3 regions of the Komagataeibacter diospyri genome follow, and region 2 is predicted to be linked to each of the others. Evidence: riboswitches for the same ligand, from Rfam matches in the RefSeq annotation. Region 2 holds a riboswitch; each other region holds the start of a gene.
What was found. A riboswitch is a leader RNA that binds a small molecule or an ion and turns the genes downstream of it on or off. The one in region 2 is predicted to bind cobalamin.
Positions count from the first base shown of each region.

Region 1 (8,032 bases), 1.5 Mb from region 2:
TTCCTATGCGACCGGTACGGATACCCTGCGTGAAGGCTGCCGCCGCATCGCGGCCTTTGTGGATGGCCTGAAATAAGGCTGGCCCCATATCCACAACAAAGGCCGGGGCACTCATAGGATGCTCCGGCCTTTAATTTTACGGGCTGGCATAGGTAAGCCAATAAAGGCTTGATATGTCATATGAAAGCACGTCATCGCAACCGGCTGCCTGTCACCACCCAGAAACGCCTTCTGGAGCACTTTGTTGCGGGCACAGGCGCGTTCTGCGAAAAAACCACAGGCGGCACGATCCCGCCTGCCGGTCAAGGCCGCTGCCACATCACCGAAACCATGTGTCAGCGCTCAGCGGCACAGTGCCCATGGCAGGACGGCACCGTCCACCCGTCGGGCCGTCACCCCGTAAACCGTGCGCATGATGTCATCATCCAGCACCTGCGTGGCCGGGCCATGACGGATGACGGCGCCATTGTCCATCAGCACCAGTTCATCACAGAACCGGGTTGCCAGCACCAGATCATGCAACACGATGACGATCCCCTTTCCCTGCCCCGCCTGCTGGCGGAAAAGCTGCATCATCGACAGGGCATGCGCCGGGTCCAGTGCCGCAATCGGTTCATCGGCCAGTATGACCGGCGTGTCGGTCGCCAGCGCGCGGGCCAGGTTCATGCGCGCGCGCTCTCCGCCGGACAGGTCCGTGGCCGGGCGCGCGCTCAACTCCAGCAGGCCAGTGGCCGTAAGGGCACCCGCCACCGCCGGGTGATGGACGGCATGTCCGTTCACCTGCCCGTGCGGCAGGCGTCCCAGTCCCACCATCGTGCGCACGGGCATGGGCGGCGGCAGTTCACCCTGCTGTGGCACGAAGGCAAGCTGCCGGGCACGTACTGTCGGGGTGATCCGGTTCATGTCATGACCAAGAAGGGTGATTTGCCCGTAATCGGGTGCCAGCAACCCCGCCAGCATGCGCATGAACGTGCTTTTCCCCGCCCCGTTCGGTCCGATCAGGCCAATAACCCGCCCCCGCGCCAGCGTAAGGGACGCGCCGGAAACAACAGCCCGGTCCCCACGCCTGAATGAAATGTCGTATGCCTGCAGCAGGGTCATGACACGCCTCTTTTCAGCATGATGACACGGGCAAGGAAAAACGGCGCACCCACCAGCGCCGTCAGCACGCCAAGCTGCAGTTCGGTCCCCACCGTTACCAGACGCACCACCATATCCGCCCCCAGCAGCAGCAGGCTTCCCCCCAGAAAGGACGGTACGAGCAGCTTCGACGGCTGATACCCCGTCAGTGGCCGCAACAGGTGCGGCACCACCAGCCCCACGAAACCGATCGCGCCCGCAACCGCCACACACGACCCCACGGCCAGTGCCGCCCCCAGCACGATACGCGTCTGGACGCCCCTCATCCCATGCAGTCGGAAGCCAAGGCTTTCCGCCACGTCTTCGCCCAATGTCAGCGCATCCAGCACGCGCCCGGCCGACAGCATGAGCAGCGTGCCACATATGACACCCGGCAGGCAGATCCAGACATGGGCAAAGGTTCGGTCCGTCAGCGATCCCATGAGCCAGTGCATGATTTCAAAAGACGCGTACGGGCTGGGCACAAGGTTCAGCACCAGCGCGGTCAAAGCCGCGGCAAGACTGCTGAGCGCCGCCCCCGCCAGCAGCAGCACCAGCGTGCCACCACGCCCCACCAGCCCCATCAGCACGGCTGCCGCACATAGCGCACCCATCAGCCCACCCAGCGGCAGGGCCGCGACGGAAACCTGCATGAGGCCGGTATAGAACACGCTGACCGCCCCAAGCGCCGCCCCACCCGACACCCCCAGAATACCGGGATCGGCCAGCGGATTGCGCAGGTATCCCTGCAACACCGCCCCCGACAGGCCCAGCGTCCCGCCCACCATGATGGCAAGAAGCATGCGCGGCAGGCGCAACTGCCCGACGATAATCGCCCCTGCGGTATGCCGCCCCGCCAGCAGGTCCGCCAGCGCATGCACGGCCATGATGCGGGTTTCCCCCCACATGAGCGACGCACCGGACAGGCCCGCTACCGCCGCCAGCAGCATGATGTTCAGTAACAGGTTGCTACGGGCAGGTTTCACCGGACGGTTCCAAGTCTATCGCGGGCGGCATGCAGCAGGGCGACACTGTCCAGCGTCTGTGGCAGGCCACACAACCACAGCCGTGAGGGCAGATCCAGACGGTGCGGCCCGGCAAACGCCTGTTTCAGCGCCGGATGGTCCAGCATGGACTGGGCAAGGGACGTGCCCTGCCCCGAACGGTCAAGCACCAGCAGGTCGGGTGGATGCGCAATCAGCAATTCCATGGAAAAGCGGGCGGATGCCTGCCGGTCCATCACGGTCGCATAATTACGCAGGCCCGCATGGGCCAGAACGTCGTCCGGCAGCGAGCCCGCATGGGTGACAAAACCATTGGCGGCATAAATTGCCGCTGTCGGGTCGGTGGGGCCGGGAGCGGCTGAAAGGGATGCAAGGCGGCGGGCAAAATCCCCAGCCAGTGTCCGTCCCCGGCTGCGCGCGCCAATGGCGTTCGCCACCACCATGATCTGGTCGGGAATATCCGCCAGTGCCCGTGCTGGCGGCAGGACGATAACCCGCGCGCCCTGCTCGCGCGCCGCCTGAATGGCGACGGCTGCCGTATAGGTCCCGCCCAGCACGACATCGGGGTGGGACGCCACGACATTTTCCGCCGTAGGGCGCAGGACGGGCACCTGCCGCGCCTGTTCACACAATACGGCATTCCAGCAGTCGCGCGCCAGCGGCGTCACTCCCGTAATCTGACCGGGTCCGGCCAGCAGCAGAAGCAGCTGGTCGGTACAGACATTCAGCGACACCACGCGCGGCAATGACTGCGCCCGCACGATCGGGGCACAGGCAAGAAGGCCCGCGACAATGCCCGCCATAACCCCCTTCACGTCAGTAATTCAGCATGAACCCGCCGTAACCGGCGCGACCGGGCTGCAGGTAGCCGATCGGGTCCTCGAACTGGTGGTCCAGCAGGTTGTCGGCGCGGGCATAGACGGACACATAACGGTTGATCTGGTAATTTGCGGCCACGTCGATAGTAAAATACCCATGCCCTTTGGCACATGTGCTGCATGTCTCGCTGCCAATGACCGGCAGGCCGCGCCAGCCGCTGGTATACAGGATGTTGCCCGAAAATGTCAGGTCGCGGATGGGGGTCCATGTCGTGTTGAAATTGAATTTGTGCTGGGGACGCTGCAGCAGTTCGTTGTGGTCTGCTTCATCCCGCGCATGGGTCCAGGTGTAGCTGAGGTTAAATTCCAGACCACGCAGCGCCTTCCAGTTCACGAATGCTTCCACACCGTACATCCGTGCCTTTGCCACATTGGCATAGGAGTAATTATAGTCGTATGCCGAATCAATCGAAAGCGAGGACTGGATCAGATTCCGGACGCGGCTGTCATACCATGTCGCGCCAAAATTCAGGCGATCATGCAGCAGCTTCTGCTCCACCCCTGCATCGTAACCGACCAGTTGTTCCGCCTTCAGGTCCGGATTGCCTTTTTCGGAATAACCGGCCCCCACCTGGCTGGCGAATAGCTGGTACAGCGATGGACCATGAAAACCCGAACCGGCACTGGCCTTGATGATGGTCCCGGTTCCCGGCACATGGATCGCGGGGGCCACGCGCCATGTCACATGGTTGCCATAACGCGAATTGGCGTCGTAACGGATATTGGCCGCGCCATACAGGATATGGTGCCAGTTGCCCTGATACTGCCCGTAGCCTGCGGTCGTATCCATGCTGGCGGATGTATCATATCCGCTGTCCCACATGCTGGACGCCGTATGGCTGGTATTGAACGTATCGTGGAAATGTTCGGCCCCGATCAGAAGCTGTCCATACTGCCGTAAATTGAACGTGCCGTGCCAGTCCACCTTCATCCGGCTGGAACGGTAATAATCAGGGTCGGGACTGATCGGACTGCCGTAAGCTGTGCCCGTTTCCGTCCAGCGGTTGCGGTTGGTCATGTAACCAAGGCCAAGCACCTGATCGAACAGTCCATGGAACGACACAAGATGCGCCGTGCCGCGCACGATGGCCTCGTTCTGGGTGGTCTGTTCCCGCACGCCTTTATCCCCGTACAGATTTTCGCTCTGCAGGTCATACACCGAATAGGAATGATTGTTGTCCTGTATCAGCCGCGCCGTAAGTCCCAGGTCAAAATTATGGGTGACATCATAACCCAGCCGGATATTGACGCCACGGTTGTCATTCCGGTTGCCTTCATGGCGCTGCTGCCGGTCCGCGCCGTAGTAGCGTTCGATATAGGACGGAATATTATGGAAGCCGTCCATGCGGTAATGGGAGAATTCCACATTATAATGAAATCGCCCCCTGCTGCCGCGCGCGCCGAATGTCTGGTTGAATGTCCCATACCCCCCGCCTTCGATCCGGACGAACGGCCTGAATCGTCCCTGCCCCTGCGCTGTGGTGATATCGATGACGCCGGCCATGGCGTCCGCGCCGTACAGGCCGCTCTGCGGACCGCGCAGGATCTCGATCCGGCCCATGCCATCGGTCACGAACGCGCCCGCGTCAAACATGCCGGTCGAGGAACTGCCGTCGTTGATATCCATGCCATCAAGGCGGACCTTGACCTCGTTGGCGTTATTGCCACGCATGAAAATGGACGAGGTACCACCCGGGCCACCCGTCTGCACCACGTTCAGGCCCGGCTGGCGTGCAAGGATATCAGTCAGGCTGCGCCGCTGCTGGGTCTGGATCTGTTTTTCGGTGATGATGGTCATGCTGGTGCCGATATCATCCACCTTTGTCGACCGACGGGCGGCACTGACGCTGATCAGTTCAGGAAGGCCCGTGTTGTCCAGCGAAACAACAGCTTTCGATTTCCTGTTCTGGACAGCATACTGGTTGGCGGGCTGCTTTTGCGGTGTGTCCCGTCTGGACAGATCATCGGCGCGCGCCACACAGGCGCCCATTGTTACCAGTGTGGTGGAAGCAATCAGCAGATTCCGAAAAAGGATCATGGAATTCAGGTCTCGCGGTCACATCATCGTTGCCACGAGAGCGTGTCGCCACACGGCTTCCGATCCGCAGGAAGGCCCGTGACACCACACCGTCAGGACACCCCGCCCGACAGTTCCCGGTCGCAACCATCATGACGGCAGGTCTCCTGGCTCACGGCGTGGCATCCTGCACAACCTTCCCGGAAAACCGCAGTCTCCAGTGGCCCGGACCATGACATCCGGTAATGCAAGGACATACCGCTTACAGTTGCGGGGACAGCCGGAGCATTGGATCGTAACCCGCACTCCGTTCCCTTTTAATCCCCCCGCAGGGGGAACCGTCGGCATGGTTCTGATCGTGCGGGGCGGTCCTGTCAACCCGGATGGTCCCGCGCCCCATGCCCGCTGGCAGCCGTTAGCGGGTGGCGGGCCGGGCCTGCTTCAGCAGCGCCGCGATCTGCGCACAGGCCGCTTCCCCTGCCCCTTTGGCAAAGGACGAACTCCGCGCTTCGTAGGTATAGCGGTCATAGCTCCGCGCATCGGGCATGTATTTGGCCCCGCCATCGATCATAGTCGCCACCATGGTATGCGCAAAGGGCGAATGGTCGCGGATCCGTGCACCAAGGCTGGCCGCCAGTTCCGGCCGCACGCCCACCAGCGCCAGGTCGCCAATACGGACCAGCACGACCGGCAGCGAAACCGGTGACCCGGCCGTATAGGCAAAAGTGGTGACAGGCCCCGTGGCGCGACCCGTCCGTGGCGGGAATGCCTGCGACGCCACCTGTATGTTTTCACGCCGGATGTCGAGTGTCGGCATATCGGCAGTCCTGATCTTCCCCGCCACATCGACGATCTGTGCGCCAAGGCGCGCGCCCAGCAGGTCAACAATCGCGAAGCCGGCTTCGTGAATGTCAATCCGGCCTGCCTGTCCATCCGCATTCACGACGGGACGGCTGGCCTGAAGATAGGGTGCCTGATCGCCTGCCGCCCCCACCACGAACAGGGCAGTCGCGTCAGGGCCGTACTGCGCCTCGACATGCCGCATCGCAGCACCGGCAAGATCCGCCGTCATGAGCCTGCTGCCCGTGCTGGATACGGACCCGTCCATGACCGAGGACTGCACGGCAAAATTCGTCATGACCGCCAGCGGCCTGCCATCCAGCCGGTCAATGCGCAGCACGCTTACGGTCGGGTCCGTATCGCCCGCGTCATCCGCGCCCAGCCACCATCCATACGGTGTCCACACATCACGGTTCACGCTGACCCGGCTTGTCCCCACGCCCGCGCCCAGACGCGCGGGCTGTCGCATTGCAAAGGCCCGCGTCGCGGCCTGACGCGCGGCCTGTATGACTGCCTGCCATGCAGCGGCATTGGCCTTCATATCCGTACCCGGTGGCGTCTGCCCCGCCGCGAATACATGCGGCGCTGAAAAGGTGTGGCTGGCGCTGACAATGATATTGGGGGCAGCAATGCCTGCGACATCCGTCACGGTGGCCTTGATCGCGGTTATCAGGTCATCAAAGATGGATGTCAGGTCCACCACGACAATGGCAAGCCGTGTTGTCCCGTCATCAAGCAGCAGGACACGCACGGCCAGCGGATCATGCTGCCCGGTAAACCCGTCAATGGGAAACTGGCTGGCCGGAAACACGATATCCGCCCGCCCGCTTCCTGCACGAAAAGCAGGCTTCGCGGCCATGGCGGCATGTACAGGAACCGCACCCAGCGCCACAAGCGCGCCAAGACCCATGCCCCCCATGAAATCCCGTCTTGTTGGCATGGTCCCGTTCCCTGTCTTATTTCTTTTCATGGGTGCGATATGATTACGCCTGCCCATAATAAAAAAAGGCCCGGCAATAAGCCGGGCCTTCCGTTGTGGGGCGGAAATCAGTTGGAGCTGTTGTTCTGGTTCCAGCCGCCGTTGTGGTCACCACCGCGACCACCGCCGCCGTGTTCACCCCAGCCGCCATTCTGGCTGTCGCCACCACGGTTGCCGTTCTGGCTGTCGCCGCCGCGGTTGCCATGTTCGCCCCAGCCGCCACGCTCGCCAGAGCCACCGTTGCGGTCACCACGACCTTCGCCACGGCCTTCACCGCCGCGATCACCACGCTCGCCACCGTTGCGGTCACCGCCCTGGGAATCGCCACCCTGGCCGCCTTCGCCGCCGCCATGGCGACCACCGTGATGGCCATGGCCACCACGACCACCATGTTCGCCCTGTTCACCACCCTGATTCCAGTCCCCGGACTGGGCATGTGCTGCCAGCGGGAGGGAGGCGCCAAGAGCAAGTGCGAAAAGAATGGAACGCTTCATAATATGATATCCTTTAATTCGACCGTTTAAACATTGTGTCATATGACAAAAAATGTAAGGCCGGATGATGTAACAAAAAGCATCAGGAATATCCTGCGCAAAAATCATCAGGATTTATGAGGCAGGATTATTCCGGAAAATATTCCAGATATCGCTGTATATTCTGGAAACTGAGTGGCCTGCACTGGATCACTCATAAATCACGCCATGTCTTCCTGTACGGAACAGACCTAATACATGGCAGGATTATGGGAAGTATTTCCTAACCTGATGATTACCCGGCCAGGACAATACAGGTTTCAGACCTGCCCGATCGCCCGGGCGGCGTCATCCAGCAGGGCGGCGATCTTTTCCTCGGCATCCGTATCAAGGCCACCGTTACGCAGCCGCAGGCGCAGCGCCGTGCGCAGGTTTTCCATGCCCCGCATGACCGGCATCGGAACATTCTTCCTGCCGCCCCTGCCCTCTGCCGCACCTGTCGCGGCGCGGGACAGGATTTCATCAAGGGCCGCGCGACTGGCGTTCAGGAACGCCTCGCCTTCCGGCGTAATGTGGTAGTTCTTGCGGCCATCAGCTTCGACAATCCGGGCGTAACCCGCTTCATCCAGCCAGGTCAGCGTGGGGTAAATCACGCCGGGGCTGGGGGCGTAGCTGCCACCGAACTTTTCCTCGATCATGCGGATCAGTTCGTAGCCGTAGGT
Region 1 covers NZ_CP171836.1:647,536-655,567, reverse strand. The annotation lists gene ACE2AA_RS02985 (pyridoxal phosphate-dependent aminotransferase) at 1-76, shown strand, start outside; gene ACE2AA_RS02980 (ABC transporter ATP-binding protein) at 343-1,101, opposite strand; gene ACE2AA_RS02975 (FecCD family ABC transporter permease) at 1,098-2,105, opposite strand; gene ACE2AA_RS02970 (ABC transporter substrate-binding protein) at 2,102-2,926, opposite strand; gene ACE2AA_RS02965 (TonB-dependent receptor plug domain-containing protein) at 2,940-5,039, opposite strand; cobalamin riboswitch at 5,158-5,376, opposite strand; gene ACE2AA_RS02960 (neutral/alkaline non-lysosomal ceramidase N-terminal domain-containing protein) at 5,434-6,798, opposite strand; gene ACE2AA_RS02955 (hypothetical protein) at 6,906-7,331, opposite strand; gene ACE2AA_RS02950 (PadR family transcriptional regulator) at 7,631-8,032, opposite strand, start outside.
Region 1: another riboswitch for cobalamin. It lies ahead of ACE2AA_RS02965 (TonB-dependent receptor plug domain-containing protein); the one in region 2 lies ahead of ACE2AA_RS10195 (CbtA family protein).

Region 2 (8,032 bases):
GGCGTTTGCCGGCTTTGTCTGTTTTTCCTCCGCGCGCGCGGCCCTGCCGGTAGGCAGCCAGGCCCCCATGTTCAATGCGCAGGCTACCACGAATGGCAGCGAGTTCGATTTCCGGCTGGCCGATGCGCTGCGTCAGGGACCCGTAGTGCTGTATTTCTATCCCGCTGCCTTTACCCGTGGCTGTACCATGGAGGCGCATGATTTCGCCAACGCCATGGATCAGTACAAGGCGCTTGGTGCCACGGTCATTGGTGTTTCCACCGATGACATGCCAACCCTCGACCGTTTTTCCGTAAGCGAAGGTCATGGCCGCTTCCCCGTCGCGACCGACCCGAAGGGCCAGATTGCAAAGATGTATGACAGCCGCCTGCCGCTGGTGAACCGCGCCAGCCGCACGTCCTATGTCATTGCCCCGGATGGCAAGGTGATTTACGCCTATAGCGCCCTGTCGCCCAAGGGACATGTCAGCGGGACGCTGGGGGCGCTGAAGCAGTGGCACGCGGCGCAAGGTAATGCCAGCAAGGTCACGCTGCCCGCCACATCCCGGTAAAGACCTGTTTCCAAAAAATATTGGGGGCTGTTGGGAATTGAGTTTTCTAAAGGGCCATGATGTGTTTCAAAGACCATATGGATCGCTTCATACTGACGGATGCCCAATGGGCGAAAATGGAACCGCTGTGCCTTGGCAGGAAGACGGATCGAGGTCGCAGCGGGAAGGATAACCGCCTCTTTATCGAAGCGGTTTTATAGATAGCGCGGACCGGCAGTCCGTGGCGGGATCTGCCGACGTATTTCGGACATTGGAACTCGGTTTACTCGCGCTACAGTGACTGGATGAAAGCCGGTGTTTTCAAACGGCTTTTTGACGCTGTCTCTGACGATGCCGATATGGAATACGCGATGATTGACGGTACGGTGGTCCGGGTTCATCGCCACGGCCAGGGCGCAAAAGGGGGACCCGGAATCAGGCGATAGGACGCAGTGTGACGGGGTGGTCGACCAAGATCATCGCCATGACCGACGCCCTGGGCAATCTGGTCCGCTTCACGCTTATTCCTGGCCAGCATTACGACACGGTCGGGGTTGCCCCCCTTCTCGAACCGGCGGATTTCAAGGGGATTCTCGCTGACAAAGCGTTTGACGTCCACTGGATCGTGGACGCCCTACACGCGCAAGGGGCCTGTGTGGTCATTCCCCAGCGCAAAAACCGCCTCGACAGACGCCCGTTCGATGGGGCCCTGTTCAAAGCACGCCATCTCATTGAGAACTTCTTCTGCAAGCTCAAGGAGTTCAAGCGCATCGCCATGCGCAGCGAAAAAACAGACAGATCATTCGAAGCCATGATCTATCTCGTTGGCGCAATCATCAATTCAAGATAATTCCCAACAGGCCCTGATAAAGATAAAAGTTTTTTGAGTGCCGCCTTTTTCAGAAAGGCGGCGTTTCCTGGAGCTTTTTGAAAAAAGCTTCACCAAAAACTTCTTATGATTTCACATAGACTTCTGAAGTAGCCCTCAGGGCCGCAACATTGACTTGCGCTCTCTGCGCGGTATTGACTGGTCTCTCCGTATCCGTGGGGAGAAGCCGGTGGGATTCCGGCACGGTCGCGCCACTGTACACCGCAGCCCATGCGGAAGTCAGACCTCCCGGCGGATAGAGCTTCATTCCGTTACGGGACGCGCTTTCCCGACAGGAGATCTGACCCCATGTCCTTTATTTTTCCCCATATGCATCGGGATATGCCCTGATGGCCGGACGCCTTCTGCTGCGTGGCATGCTGGCTGGCATTGCCGCCGCTGCCCTTGCGTTCCTGTTCGCCCGTGTGTTCGGCGAACCGCAGGTCAACCTTGCCATCGCCTTTGAATCCGCCATGGATGCGGCGGCGGGTGAACCGCCGGAACCCGAACTGGTCAGCCGGGGCGTACAGGCATCCCTTGGCCTGCTGACGGCGGCCGTTATGTATGGCGCGGCCTATGGCGGGCTGTTTGCGCTGGTGTTCTCGCTGGCGTACGGCCGTATTGGCCGCTTTTCGCCGCGCATGCTGTCCATGCTGCTGGCGGGGGCGGGGTTTCTGGCCGTGGTGGTGGTGCCGGACCTGAAATACCCGGCCAATCCCCCCGCCGTGGGGCAGCCGGAAACCATTGGCCTGCGCACGACCGCCTATTTTGAAATGGTTGTCTTTTCGCTGTGCGCTCTGACGCTGGCGGTCCTGTCGGGTCGCGCACTGGCTGTACGCCTGGGCAACTGGGGTGCCACGCTATGTGGGGGGGCGGTGTTCGTTGTGCTGGTGACGCTGCTGCAATGGGCACTGCCCGACATCAATGAAGTGCCGGACAATTTCCCCGCTACCCTGCTGTGGCGCTTCCGTGAAGCCGCCCTTGGCATGCAGATCGTGCTGTGGGGCGGCCTCGGGCTGGTGTTCGGCATGATGGCCGATCGGCTGCTGGGACGCGGTGCGCCGCGTTACGGCTGATCCGGCGTATCATCCCCATCGTTCTTTCCGCCCATTTTGTCAGGCGTCGGGGCGGCGGTGGGGGTGTTGTCCTTCATGACCCTGTCCCATATTGCGTGCAGCTTGGTGTCCATGGCCTCATCCAGCACGGGGAAGGAATGGCTTGCCGCGATATAGGCAGGCTGCTGGTCCCAGTGCAGTGCGGCTTTCGTGTCCGCATCAAGCGGCGCGCCTGTATTGGCGGGCATGCCCCAGAAACACGATGACGTTGCCAGCCGTGCCTGTGCCGCAGGCGTGCGCAGGTATTGCGCGAATGCCAGCGCCAGTGCCTTGCGCTGCGAGGCTTCGATGATCGAGATGCCATGCTGCCACCGGATACCGCCCTGCCGTGGCAGGGTGAATGTCAGGTCCGGCCGCTGTTTCGGGATATCGGGTTGTGCCGTGGGCGTACTGACCGTGCCACCTTCGCCAACACCCGCCGTGGTCCATGCGCCACCGCCAACGACAATATCCACCACGCCATCGGCCAGCGCCTGTTGCACGCTGGCGCTATCGCCCACCAGTGTTGCATTGGCGCGCAGGGCCACAAGCCTGTCCTGCAATGCGGGCAGGTCGGCGTCCGTCAGATGCGCGGGATCAAGTCCCAGCGCCAGGGCGATATAGGACAGGATGGGCAGGTAGCTGTCATAAATTGCGATATGCCCGTGATAACGCGGCTGCCATACCGCGTTGATGTCCTGCATGTCCTGCGCGCTGACATGGGCCTGATTGAAGGCGACGGCGTGGAAGCCGTATTTTTCCGGTACCGAGTACAGCCGCCCCTGGTACGAACCGCCTGCCGGATTGGCAATGGCGGCAGGAATGCCGTCCGATGGGAAATCCGCTGTGTCCAGCGGCGCCAGCAGGCCGGCGGCGGCCAGTTGCGGGGCGGCTGTTTCCTCCAGGATCACCACGTCCCAGTCGCCTGCCTGCGACTGGCGCAGGATGGTCCGTGCAGCGGCGGTGCTGTCGATATCCTTGAAATGGACCCGTACCTTGTTCGCCTGTTCAAAAGGGCCGAGCAGTTCCGGGTCTTCATGGTCGCACCATGTCAGCACGTTCAGCACATCATCTGCCGCCCGTGTCGGGCCGGGCTGGATGGCTGCAAGGATGATGAGGGCGGTCGTGGCGGCAACAAGGGGGCCGCGACGGCTGCATGCGGACATAAGGGACAACTCCTGAAGGATAGGGGCCCAACATGGACGGGTATGCACGATGGGTCCAGTCAGGAAGGATTACAGATGTGACAAACGGATCGCATGACGCGCATGGATATTCATGCATCCATAATATGACCGTATGATGAAAGGGTTGATGCATGCCGCGTCGTTGCGTGCAGGACACGTCCCGTGCCTTGCACGCTTTCGCCATATTGTCGCGTCCCATCAGGTGGGGCTATGGATAGGCGCATGATCGCCGATTTCATCCGCCGCCTTATCCGGCGTCGCTCTCCACAGCCTGTGTCCCGGTCCACGTCGCGCGCTGCCCGTCCGGTCATTGCGCCCCAGCCCGGGTCGGTTGCGGAACGGGCCATCGCCACCACAACGGTCCTGCCATCGGGGCGCATACGCGCCTGTGCCCGGACCGTGCGCGGGGTGGGCCGCCTGGCCGCCATTACCGTGTGGGTACCACTGTCGGTCGGGTTCGAGGCGGTGCTGCTGCTGGTGCCCGGCACGGCCAAGATCCGGTGGACGCGGATGGTCTGGGGCGGGCTGTGCCTGCTGCTGTCGCTGCGTATCCGCGTTGTGGGGCGCAGGGCCGGCGGCGTGGGTGGCAGGCGCGCGCGACAGAATGGCGAACGCCCGGTAATCTATGTGTCCAACCATTCGTCATGGCTGGATGTGCCGGTGCTGGGAACGGTGCTGCCGTCCAATTTCGTAGCCAAGGGCGATATCGAGGGCTGGCCCATCATGGGACTTGTCTCGCGTATTGGCCGGACCATATTCGTCAGCCGCCAGCGCAGCACGACAGGCCGGGAACGGGACGAAATGCTGCACCGCCTGATGGTGGAAGGCGACAACCTGATCCTGTTCCCCGAAGGCACGTCGTCCGACGGGTCGCGGGTGCTGCCGTTCCTGTCGGCCTTTTTCGCCATTGCCAAGCCGCCGCGCCTGCCGCCGGGCAAGGCCCCGGCGGCACCGGAAAGCGAGGCGGAAGCCATCGCGGCGCGTCCCGGCATGACGCCGCTGATCCAGCCGGTATCGGTGGTGTATGACCAGCTGGAAGGCGTGCCGGTCAACCGCGGACGTCGCCCGGTCTTTGCCTGGTATGGTGATATGGAACTGGGGCCGCATGTGTGGCAGCTGGTCAAATGGCGTTCGATGCGTGCGACCGTGCTGCTGCATGCACCGTTGGACCCCAATGATTTTCCCAGTCGCAAGGCGCTGGCACAGGCGGCATGGCGGGCGGTGGCCGCCGGGGCCGCCGAACTGCGCCAGAACCGGCCCCAGCCGGAAAACGAAAGTGCGTATGCCTGCCGCCCGCTGGCGGGCATGCTGCCGCAGGATCTTGAACGGAGCCGGAACTGAAGGCTTTGTGTCAAGATTGAGGCATGTCATGTTTTCCCTGTTCCTTACCCCGTAGGGTAACCCCCCAATCGACGGTCCCGGTGGTGTCTGCCGCCGTGTAGGGCTGGTCTGCCCGGCGTGGTATCGCAGGCGTACCCGCCACGATCAGGAAAAGTGATCTCACATGGCGCGATGTGTTGTGCCAACGTTCTGGAGTTTACGGTGGATCAGCCGAAGATAAGCGCCGATGTCCTGCTGTCCGCAATGGAGCAGGCCATTGATCCCATGGTCGTGATTGATGAGCATAACCGCATCATCTTCTTCAATGCCGCGGCCGAACGGATATGGGGCCTGCCGCGCGCACAGGTCATGGGACAGAATGTCAGCTGCCTTGTGCCGCAGACGGACCGCGCGCTGCATGACAGCTATATCGACCGTAACCGTGAGACGGGCGTAGGCCGGATTGTCGGCACATCGCGTGAGGTGGAATTCCGCCGCGCCAACGGCGAATATGTATGCGGTGAACTGTCGATTTCCCGCGTGCAGGTGGGTGAGGCAGGCAGGATCTACTACATCGCCGTCATGAAGGACGTGACGGAACAGAGCCGCCAGCGCAGGATCCTGATCCTGCAGAACGAAGTGCTCCAGTCGCTGGCATCCGATGTCACCCTGCAGGAAGTGGGCGACCAGCTGTGCCGCCGCGTGGACAGTTTCGTGCCCGGCGGTGTGGCGGCCCTCCTGATGTTTGACGGCGCGCACAAGGTCTCCGTCACGTCTTCCCCCGGCATGCCCAACCGCTACCGTACCGCGCTGGACAGCATGCAGCTGACGCCGGAACAGATGGATGCGCTGCGCAGTGATCCCGCCAGCAGCAACACCGTGGTGTGGGATGGCTATTCCTCCCTCGCCCGTTCGCTGGGGCTGGAGCGATGCTGTTCGTCCGCCATCATTTCCCGCAAGGGGCAGGTCATGGGTGTGTTCGCCCTGTATCTGCGTGATGACGAGCCATCGCTGGCATGGCCCGAACGGGTGGTTTCGACCTGCATGCCCTTCTGCGCGCTGGCGATCGAACAGAACCAGACGCGCCAGCACATTGCCCAGCTATCCAATTTCGACAGCCTGACCGGGCTGTTGAACCGTACGTCGCTGCATAATGTCATCGAACGCCTTATCATGCGTGGCGGTGATAGCCAGTTCTCGCTGTTCATGGTGGATATCGACCGCTTCCGTGATATCAACGACGCGCTGGGTCATGTAAACGCCGACCGTTTCCTGATCGAGATCGGTCGCCGCATTCGCGCGTTGGTCAATGATGAATATATCGTCAGCCGTTCGGGCGGGGACGAGTTCATCATTGTCGTGCCCGACTGTTCGCACAGGCGCGCGGAACAGTTTGCCGAAAACCTGATCAATTCCATCGCCAAACCCCTGCAGGTCGGTGAGAACACGCTGAGTATTTCCTGCTGCGTAGGCATCAGCACGTTCCCCGAAAACGGGCCGGACAGTGAATCCCTGCTCAGCCTGGCCGATGCCGCCGCCCGTCAGGCGAAAGAGGACGGGCGTGGCCTGTACCGCTTTGCCGGGCACGAAAAGAACCAGGTGGCGCAGGAACGGCTGATGCTGGGGTCCGCCCTGCGGGACTCTCTGGCCAGGGGCATGCTGAAGCTGCATTACCAGCCGCAGGTGGAAACCATGACCGGGGGCCTGTACGGGGTGGAAGCCCTGTCGCGGTGGCATCACCCGACATTGGGCAACATCTATCCTTCCCGCTTTATCGCGGTGGCGGAAGATACGGGGCAGATCGAGGCCATTGGCCGCTGGTCGCTGCAGGAAGCCTGCCGCCAGATGGTGAAATGGGACCGCGACGGGGTGCATGTCCCCACGGTTGCGGTCAACCTGTCGGCGGTGCATTTCCGCAATCGCGCACTGCCGGAATATATCGCCAACCTGCTGAAGCATCATAACCTGACGCCCGACCGCCTGACGGTGGAAATCACCGAAAGCGTAATGATGGATAACAGCAGCGACACCGAAGAGGTGCTGTACGCCATCCGCAGGCTGGATGTCGGCCTGTCGATGGATGATTTCGGCACGGGGTATTCGTCCCTGTCGCGGCTGACGCGCCTGCCGCTGACGGAAATCAAGATCGACCGCAGCTTCATCAATGATTTCGAGCATGATACCAATGCCCAGGCCGTAACCATGGCTGTGATCGGCATCGGTTCGCGTCTGGGCATGACGGTGGTGACCGAAGGGGTCGAGACCGAGCAGCAGTGGCGCCTGCTGGAAGAACTGCACTGCGATGTGATGCAGGGCTACCTGTTTGCGAAACCCCTGCCGCCGGAGGAACTGGAAAAGTGGTTTCGCGAGCGACAGGAACGCGGTTCGTTCCTTATCCCGACCAAGGTATAATATGGCGTGGTCTCTGGCATGACGAAGCTGCATGGGTATATCATGCACCGTTCCGGTCCTGTTGCCGGGCTGATTTCATGAAGCATTCTGTTCTGTTTTTTATTGTAGGTTCCAGGCGGGAATATGGCATTGCAACACGATGATCGGCTGCGGGCACTGACACATCAGGATTCGGATTTCTGGGCCGACCTGGTTGATAGTGTCCTGATCGTCGCCATTACCGACACAAAGGGGGTCATCACCTATGTGAATGACCGTTTTTGTGAAATCAGTCAGTACTCGCGTGAGGAACTGATCGGTTCCACGCACCGTATCGTCAATTCCGGCTATCATGACGCGGATTTCTTCCGTGACCTGTACCGCACGATCGAGGCGGGCGAACTGTGGCAGGGCAATATCTGCAACCGCGCCAAGGACGGGTCACTGTACTGGGTGGCGACCACCATCATCCCCAAGAAGGACAGACAGGGCCGGATACAGGGGTATGTTGCCAGCCGGTTTGAGATTACCGAACTGATGAACACCCGTGACCGCCTGTGTGAACTGGCGGAAACGGATACGCTGACGGGGCTGCTCAACCGGGGCGGGTTCAATACTGCCCTGGCTGACGAGATCGCGCGCT
Region 2 covers NZ_CP171836.1:2,167,831-2,175,862, reverse strand. The annotation lists gene ACE2AA_RS10205 (peroxiredoxin) at 1-550, shown strand, start outside; partial or broken gene ACE2AA_RS10200 (IS5 family transposase) at 628-1,379, shown strand; cobalamin riboswitch at 1,542-1,721, shown strand; gene ACE2AA_RS10195 (CbtA family protein) at 1,748-2,473, shown strand; gene ACE2AA_RS10190 (extracellular solute-binding protein) at 2,464-3,657, opposite strand; gene ACE2AA_RS10185 (lysophospholipid acyltransferase family protein) at 3,901-5,019, shown strand; gene ACE2AA_RS10180 (EAL domain-containing protein) at 5,191-7,410, shown strand; gene ACE2AA_RS10175 (bifunctional diguanylate cyclase/phosphodiesterase) at 7,534-8,032, shown strand, end outside.

Region 3 (8,032 bases), 510 kb from region 2:
ATCAGGTGGCGGCGGTAACCGGGCGGCCACAGCTCCATGCCTACCTGACCGGGCTGGGTGCAGCGGAGGTGCTGCCACGCGATACACTCAGCCCCACGGGCAAGGCACTGGAAACCGCACGCTGGGCGGGGGGAATCGACGTGGTGGGGGGTGAGACACTGGCCGCCATGTGCGCTTCCATCCAGCACGGTGGCACGGTGGCGGCCTGCGGACTGGCGGGCGGACTGACGCTGCCGCTGACAGTGGCGCCTTTCATCCTGCGCGGCATACGCCTGCAGGGAATCGATAGCGTGATGTGCCCGCGCCCACGCCGCATGACCGCATGGACGCGCCTTGCGCGCGATATCGATCCCGTGCGCCTGGAAAACATGCTGCATGACGCCCCCCTGGCTGATGCCATCGGCATCGCGCCGCGCATCCTTGCCGGTCACATCCGGGGACGGACTGTCATCAACATGGGCTGATCAGCATACCTGGCGGGAAAAATGGAATTTGCGGGCGCAGCGTTTTTTACAAAGGCAGCATTTCCTGATCCGGTTTCAGGAAACAGCCCCTCGAACACACCCAATAAAAAACGGCATACCCGCCGGGGCATGCCGTCCTTCATTCACCGTCGCGCCGTATCGGCACGCAGGCCGTTCAGTGACAGGGGAAACCCAGCAGATGGCGGCCATCATGTACGAATTCATGCACGTAATGTCCGGAAATAAGGGAAGTCGCACCCTGCTCGGCGCCCACGAAATAGATCAGCAGCGACGCCAGAACCAGCCCGAACACACCCCACGGCAGCAGGTCGCGAACCGGGATGGAAACCTGCGGCGCAGCGATCGCGGCGCTGGACAGAACGGATGTATCTTGGCTCATACTGGTAACTCCATGGATCTCGTGCGACCCGGAGCAGCATGCAGGGGACGCACCATGTCAGGCCGCCCTTCCCATAACCGGATCTGGGTCCATGTTTTCAAAATTGACGTGGAAGGTCAATCATTCCCTTGCATATCCCACCCCTTCCCCACACGCAGGGCCGCATGGCATGAACCAGACCCTGACCTGTATTGCACTGCCTGCCCCCGACTGCGTGCGCCATGGCATTTTTCCACTGCATGACGAGACATGCCCGCTACCCGCCGACCTTGCGCGACATGTCGAGGACGCCGAACAGATCCTGCTGCCCCCCACCATGCCAGCCCCAGACACACGCAACACCTTGTCCGAACCAGCCCTGCGCGCCCCGGATATGGGCGCATGGCAGGGACAGTCACTAAAAGACCTGCCTGCCGCCGCTCTTGCGCGCTGGGTTGCCGATACCGGTTTCGCCCCGCCGGGTGGGGAAAGCCGGGCTGCACACCTGCAGCGCGTGACGCGGTGGCTTGAAGCCCTGCCATCTGCGCCCGCACGCATGGCAGTGCTGGCCGATGCCACGGTTGTACGGGCCATCGTGGTGGCCGCCCTTGGCGGCACAGCGGCAATGCTGGTCCGTCTGGATATCGCCCCCCTGACCCGGACGCACCTGACGCGCCATACGGCATGGCGCGTGGCCGTCAGTGGCGCACCACTGCCATGACCGCATGACATGCGCGACGGCCCCGGTTTTTTTGACAGCGCCGGGACCGATCGTCTAAATCCGCCAGTGATGGTCCCCCTGTTGGGGGAGAATAGGGAAGACGGTGCGCCATACCGGCAATTCCGTCGCTGCCCCCGCAACTGTAGGTGGCTGTTTCCCGGCCTGGTCCGCCCATTGCGGGCCAGCATGCGCCACTGGTTCCCGTGATCGGGACCGGGAAGGCCGCCGGGATCGAGGACGCTGACCCCAGCACCCTCCGCCACAAGCCAGGAGACCTGCCATCATGTCCGTCCGCAGGCGGACAAACAGGACCGAGATTCAATCGCATGGCCGGCGGGGTGCCCGGCACGCGACAGGCCACCGCCCTGCCCGTACGCAGGTCGCAGGGCCATGACCGTGCACCCCGCCCACCGCTGCCCGTGCGCAGCAACGCCGCGAAAGGGCACGGACCATCATGAGCATTCCCGCATCACCCGATCCCATGGAGGCTGGCCCCGTTCACCTGCATGTCTGCGTGACGTGCCGCCGTGGCCTGCCCGCGTCCGACAACCCGCCGGGGCGCCAGTTGCATGACGCCATGCATGTACTGGCATCAGGCAACCCGCAGGTCGTCGTGCATGAAGTCAGTTGCCTCGCCGCCTGTAACGATGGCTGCACTGCCGTGGTGGCCATGCCGGGCAAATGGGGCTGGCTGCTGGCCAACCTTGGCCCGGAAAAGGCCGCTGACCTCATGACCTATGTCGCCGCTTACGGCGCTTCACGCAGCGGTACCGTCATGCCGTCCCGCCGCCCTGCCAGCCTGTCGGACATGGTACGCGGCCGTTTTCCTGCCACCCTTTTTCCTGGAGCCTGATCGCCATGACCCCATCCAACACGGCCCGCGCCAAGGTGCCCGTTACCGTCATCACCGGTTTTCTGGGGGCAGGCAAGACCACACTGCTGCGCCATGTCCTGGCCAATGCGAAAGGCCGGCGCATCGCCATAGTGGTCAACGAATTCGGCACGCTGGGCATTGATGGCGACACGCTGCGCGCGTGTGGCGTGGAAGGATGCCGGGACGAGGACATTGTGGAACTGACCAATGGCTGCCTGTGCTGCACGGTGGCCGACGACTTCCTGCCCACCATGGAAGCCCTGCTGGACCGTGAAGCAGCCCCCGACCATATCGTGATCGAGACATCAGGACTGGCGCTGCCCAAGCCGCTGCTCAAGGCGTTTGGCTGGCCCACCATCCGCACCCGCATGACGGTCGATGGTGTGGTCACGGTCGTGGACGGCCCCGCCGTGGCTGCCGGCCGCTTTGCCGATGACCCGGCGGAAGTCGCCCGCCAGCAGGCGGCCGACCCGTCGCTGGACCACGACAATCCACTGGCGGAAGTGTACGAAGACCAGTTGCTGTCCGCCGACCTTGTGATGCTGAACAAGACCGACCTCATGACCCCGGCACAGGCCGATGCGGTGGAAGCCTCCATCCGCGCCGAGATCCCGCGCGTGGTGAAAGTGGTGCGTGCAACCGATGGACAGGTGGACCCTGCCATCCTGCTGGGCCTTGACGCTGCGGCGGAAGACGACCTTGACGCCCGCCCGTCACACCACGATGCCGAAGGCGGCGAGCACGAGCATGATGATTTTGAAAGCTTCGTCGCCTCCATTCCCGAACAGGACAGCGTAGAAGGCTTCATTGCCCGCCTGAAAACGCTGGCCGAACAGCATGACATCCTGCGCATGAAGGGCTACGCCACCGTGCGCGGCAAGGCGATGCGCCTTGCGGTGCAGGGCGTTGGCAGCCGTTTCCGCCACCAGTTCGACCGCGCCCTGTCCCCTGACGCGCCGCGCACGGGCAGCCTTGTGGTCATTGGACAGAAGGGCATGGATCAGTCCGCCATTACCGCTGCCCTGGCGCAGGGCTAGACGGCAGGCCAGCGGAAAACGGGGCGCCACCATGCACCTGCTTGCACGTGAAGTCCGCACGCTGGAGGACGGCGAACAGGCTGAAGACCTGGGGCACGCCCCGGCGGATATCGTGTTCCTGTCCTTTTCGGACAGTGACCTTCTGTGCCTGAACGCAGCCCACGCGGCGCAGGATGCGCCGAGTGCAACCCTGCGCATGGCCACGCTGTCGCGCCTGCTGCACCCCATGTCGATCGACCTGTACGTGGCCGACACGATCATGGAATCGCGCTGCGTGGTGGTCCGGCTGCTCGGCGGCGTGGAATACTGGCGCTACGGGGCGGAAGAACTGTCCCGTGCCTGCCGGCAGGCCGGAATTCCGCTGGCCTTCGTGGCGGGTGACGGGCGCGATGACCCCCGCCTTGCCAATCTTTCCACCGTGCCGGAAGCCATGCGCGCCCGCCTTGATGCGCTGCTGCGCACCGGGGGGATGGCCAATATGGAAGCCGCCCTGCGGCTTATGGCGCATCTGGCCGGACGTGGACCGGATGATGGTGCCGCCCCCGTCCCCCTGCCACCGGCCGAATTACTGCACGCAGCCGACCCGGCCCTGCCGCTGCGGGCCATGGTGGTGTTCTACCGCGCGCACCTGCTGGCGGGGGATATCGCGCCCATCACGCAGCTTGCAGCCCGCCTTGCACGCCGCGGCATGGGGGCGGACCTTGTTTATGTCACGTCGCTCAAGAACCCCGATTCCGCCCGCCTCGTAGCCGCGCGGCTGGCGCAGGCCCCACCGGATGTCATCATAAACGCCACCTTCTTTTCCGCCCGCACGGGAGAAGACGGCAGTTCCCCGCTGGACCTTGCGGGCGTGCCGGTGCTGCAGGTGCACCAGCCGGGCATTCCCCATACCGTATGGCGCGACAGCGTACGCGGACTGTCGCAGGCCGACCTGGCGATGCAGGTGGTGCTGCCCGAACTGGATGGCCGCATTCCCGCCTGCCCCATTTCCTTCAAGGAAGAAACTGCTCCCGGCCTGCCAGCGCGGCATGAACCCTATCCCGATGGCATAGATCTGACCTGCGCGCGCGCGGTGGGCTGGGCGCGGCTGGGACATGAACCGCCCGCCACGCGACGGGTCGGGATCATCCTGTCCGACTACCCCGGCGCGCAGGGTGCGCCCACGGGGCAGGCGGCGCATGCCGTGGGGCTGGACAGTTTCGCAAGCCTTGAACATATCCTGCGCCTGCTGCGCAATGCCGGTTACGATACGGGCGATAGCGCCCTGCCCACGGCGGATACACTGGCCCGCATGCTGGCGCGTGCCCCGGCACGGCCCTTCGTTTCCGTCGCCACCTATCGCCAGTGGCTGACAGCGCTGCCTGCAGCACTTCAGGACGCGCTGGCCGCCTGCTGGGGCACGCCAGAGGATGATCCCACCGTAATGGATGGCCGGTTCCACCTGCGCCATGTCCACGTGGGGCATATCCTCATGGCGTTGCAGCCCGATCGCGGGGCCACGACCGACCGGCACGGGGGGTACCACGATCCCGATACGCCCCCCCGGCATGCCTATGTCGCGTTCTATCTGTGGCTGCGCCATGAATGCGGGCTGGACGCCATGGTGCATCTGGGCACGCATGGCACGCTGGAATGGCTGCCCGGCAAGGCGGCGGCCCCTTCGGCCATGTGCTGGCCATCGGTGCTGGTGGGGGGAATGCCGGTCATCTATCCCTTCATCGTCAACAACCCTGGCGAAGCTGCGGCATCCCGGCGCAGGCTGGGGGCGGTTACGATCGGTCACATGACCCCCCCCATTGTGCCCGTTGGAACAGCGGGGGCCGATACGGGCGACCTTGAACGCCTGATTGACGAATATGCCGCAGCGGACGGACTGGACCGCAGGCGGGGCGCAATCCTGCGCGGGGAAATCCTGCAACGCGCGGACAGTCTCGGGCTGCTGAACGAGTCCGGCGTAACCCGCACGGATGACGAGGACGAAGCCCTCGCGCGGCTCGATGCCTATCTATGTGATGTCAAGGACCTGCAGATCCGCGACGGGCTGCACGTATTCGGCAGCACGCCGCCGCGCGCGCCAGAACTGGTGCAGGCCATTGCACGCTCATGCGGCGGAGTGGGAACAGACGCCATCACCACCCGGCTGCTGGCCTGTGGTGCGGCGGAAAGCAGGGCACTGCTGGCGGCCCTTGACGGGCGGTCTGTCGCGGCGGGACCTGCGGGCGCGCCCACGCGTGGCCGGGCCGACGTGCTGCCCACGGGGCGCAACCTGTACGCCATGGACCCGCGCGCCATTCCCACCCGATCCGCCATGGTGCTGGCGCAGCGTACGGCGACGCTGCTGCTGGAAGGGCACCTGCAGGATCAGGGCGAACCGCTGCGCAGCCTTGTCATCGACCTGTGGGGATCGGCCAGCCTGCGCACGGGGGGCGAGGACCTGGCCCTTGCGCTGCTGCTGATGGGGGTACGCCCGATATGGGATGGCGCATCGGGACGGGTGACAGGGATCGAGATCATCCCGATGGCCGAACTTGATCGCCCGCGCGTGGATGTGACGCTGCGCCTGTCAGGGCTGTTCCGTGATGCCTTTCCGGGACAGATCGCCCTGTTTGAACAGGCGGTGCAGGCTGTTGCCGCACGCGGCTTCGAATCCCCCGACCTCAACCCGCTGGCAGCACAGGCAATGGGACTGGAGGGAACTGCGTTACAGACCGCGACCGCGCGCATGTTTGGCGCGGCACCGGGCAGTTACGGCACGGGAGTGGAAGACCCGCTGGCGCGTGGTGCGTGGACGACGCGGGACGATCTGGGTCAGGCATGGCTGGATGGGTCGGCGTGGACCTATGGCGGCGAGCGGGAGGGACAGCGCCAGCCCGACGCACTGGCCGCCCGCATGGCGGGGGCCGCAGTCGTGCTGCATGTGCAGGACAATGCCGAAACCGACATTCTGGAAAGTGCCGACATGGCCACCCATGAAGGCGGCATGGCAGCAGCGGCCGGCATGCTGGGCAATGCGCCACGCCTGCTGCATGGCGATACCTCCCGCCCCGATGTGCCGCGCCTGCGCGCGACCGCACAGGAAGTGGCCCGCGTCACACGCGGGCGGCTGGCCAACCCGGCATGGCTGGCAGGCATGCGCCGCCACGGCTACCGGGGCGCTGCCGAAATTGCACGCGGGGTGGAGGCGCTGCATGGTTTTGCCGCAACCGTACCCGCACGCTTTGACCGGCAGTTCGACCTGACCTTCCGCGCTCTGCTGGACGATGCGGAAATGGACGCTTTCCTGCGCCACGCCAACCCCGATGCCCATGCTGCCATCCGCCGCCTGCTGGCCGATGCCCTGCGCCGGGAACTGTGGCAACCGCGCAGCAACTCCGCGGCCATGCTGCTGGATCCACAGTCGTGACCACGGCACCAAGCGTACGCGGCTGGTGCCCTGGCCTGCATACCCCGATGGAAGCCGCCGATGGCTGGCTGGTCCGCGTGCGGCCCCCGCTTGGCCGCCTGTCCGGGATGCAGGCCCGACAGGTCGCACATGCGGCCACAACTCATGGCAATGGGCTGATTGAACTGACCGGCCGGGGCAACCTGCAACTGCGCGGCCTGACACCCGACAGCGCACGCGCCTTTGCCCGTGACATGCATACGGCAGGACTGGGCAGCAATGATGCCGCGACCGAAGCCCGGCGCGGCCTGCTGCTGTCGCCACTGGCGGGAATCGACCCTGATGCCGCACCCGATGCACCGGATGTGATCCGCGCGCTGGATGCCGCCCTTGCTGGTGCCGATACGCTGCGCGGCCTGCCCGCCAAATTCGTGATCGCGGTGGAATGCGGTGGGCATATCCCGGCGGGCACGCTGCGGGCGGATATCGTTGCCCGCGCCACGGATGCCGGATGGATGGTGGTCTGTGGCGATCGCGCACTGGCCTGCACCGGGGCAGATGTTCCGCGCACTGTCGTGGCTGTGGCGCACGCGCTGGCGGCGACGCAACCCGCCACGCGTCCCCTGCGCGATCCTGCCCTGGGCCGGACCGCCTTTGCACGAATCGGAATGGGGGATGCCACAACAGCCCCCTCCGACCATCCGCACCGCCCCGCGCTGGCTGGTCCCCTGCCCGGTCATGCCATGGGTGTCGTGCTGCCGCCCGGCCCCATTACGGCGGCCATGCTGGAAGACATTGCGCGATGGTGCGACGGACATGGCAACGGCCATATGCGCATCGCCCCATGGCATGCGATCGTGCTGGAACAGTGTGACGCACGGCCCTCCCTGCCCGGCCTGATTGCGCAGGCTTCGGACCCGCGCCTGCGCATATGGGCGTGCATCGGCACGCGGGGCTGCGCCTGTGCCGCGCGCGACGTCATTGCCGATGCAGACGCGCTGGCTCCCGACCTGCCGTCAGGCGTCAGCCTGCATGTATCAGGATGCGCCAAGGGATGCGCCCATCCGGCCCCTGCCGACATCACGCTGGTGGCGGGGCCGGACGGCTACGGGCTGTGCCCGCATGGCCGGGCGGACAATACGCCTGTGGACATCGGGCTTTCACTGGCACAGATA
Region 3 covers NZ_CP171836.1:2,675,754-2,683,785, reverse strand. The annotation lists gene ACE2AA_RS12570 (MDR family oxidoreductase) at 1-464, shown strand, start outside; gene ACE2AA_RS12565 (CbtB domain-containing protein) at 640-864, opposite strand; gene ACE2AA_RS12560 (histidine phosphatase family protein) at 956-1,564, shown strand; cobalamin riboswitch at 1,618-1,862, shown strand; gene ACE2AA_RS12555 (DUF1636 domain-containing protein) at 2,019-2,417, shown strand; gene cobW (cobalamin biosynthesis protein CobW) at 2,423-3,475, shown strand; gene cobN (cobaltochelatase subunit CobN) at 3,507-6,878, shown strand; gene cobG (precorrin-3B synthase) at 6,875-8,032, shown strand, end outside.
Region 3: another riboswitch for cobalamin. It lies ahead of ACE2AA_RS12555 (DUF1636 domain-containing protein); the one in region 2 lies ahead of ACE2AA_RS10195 (CbtA family protein).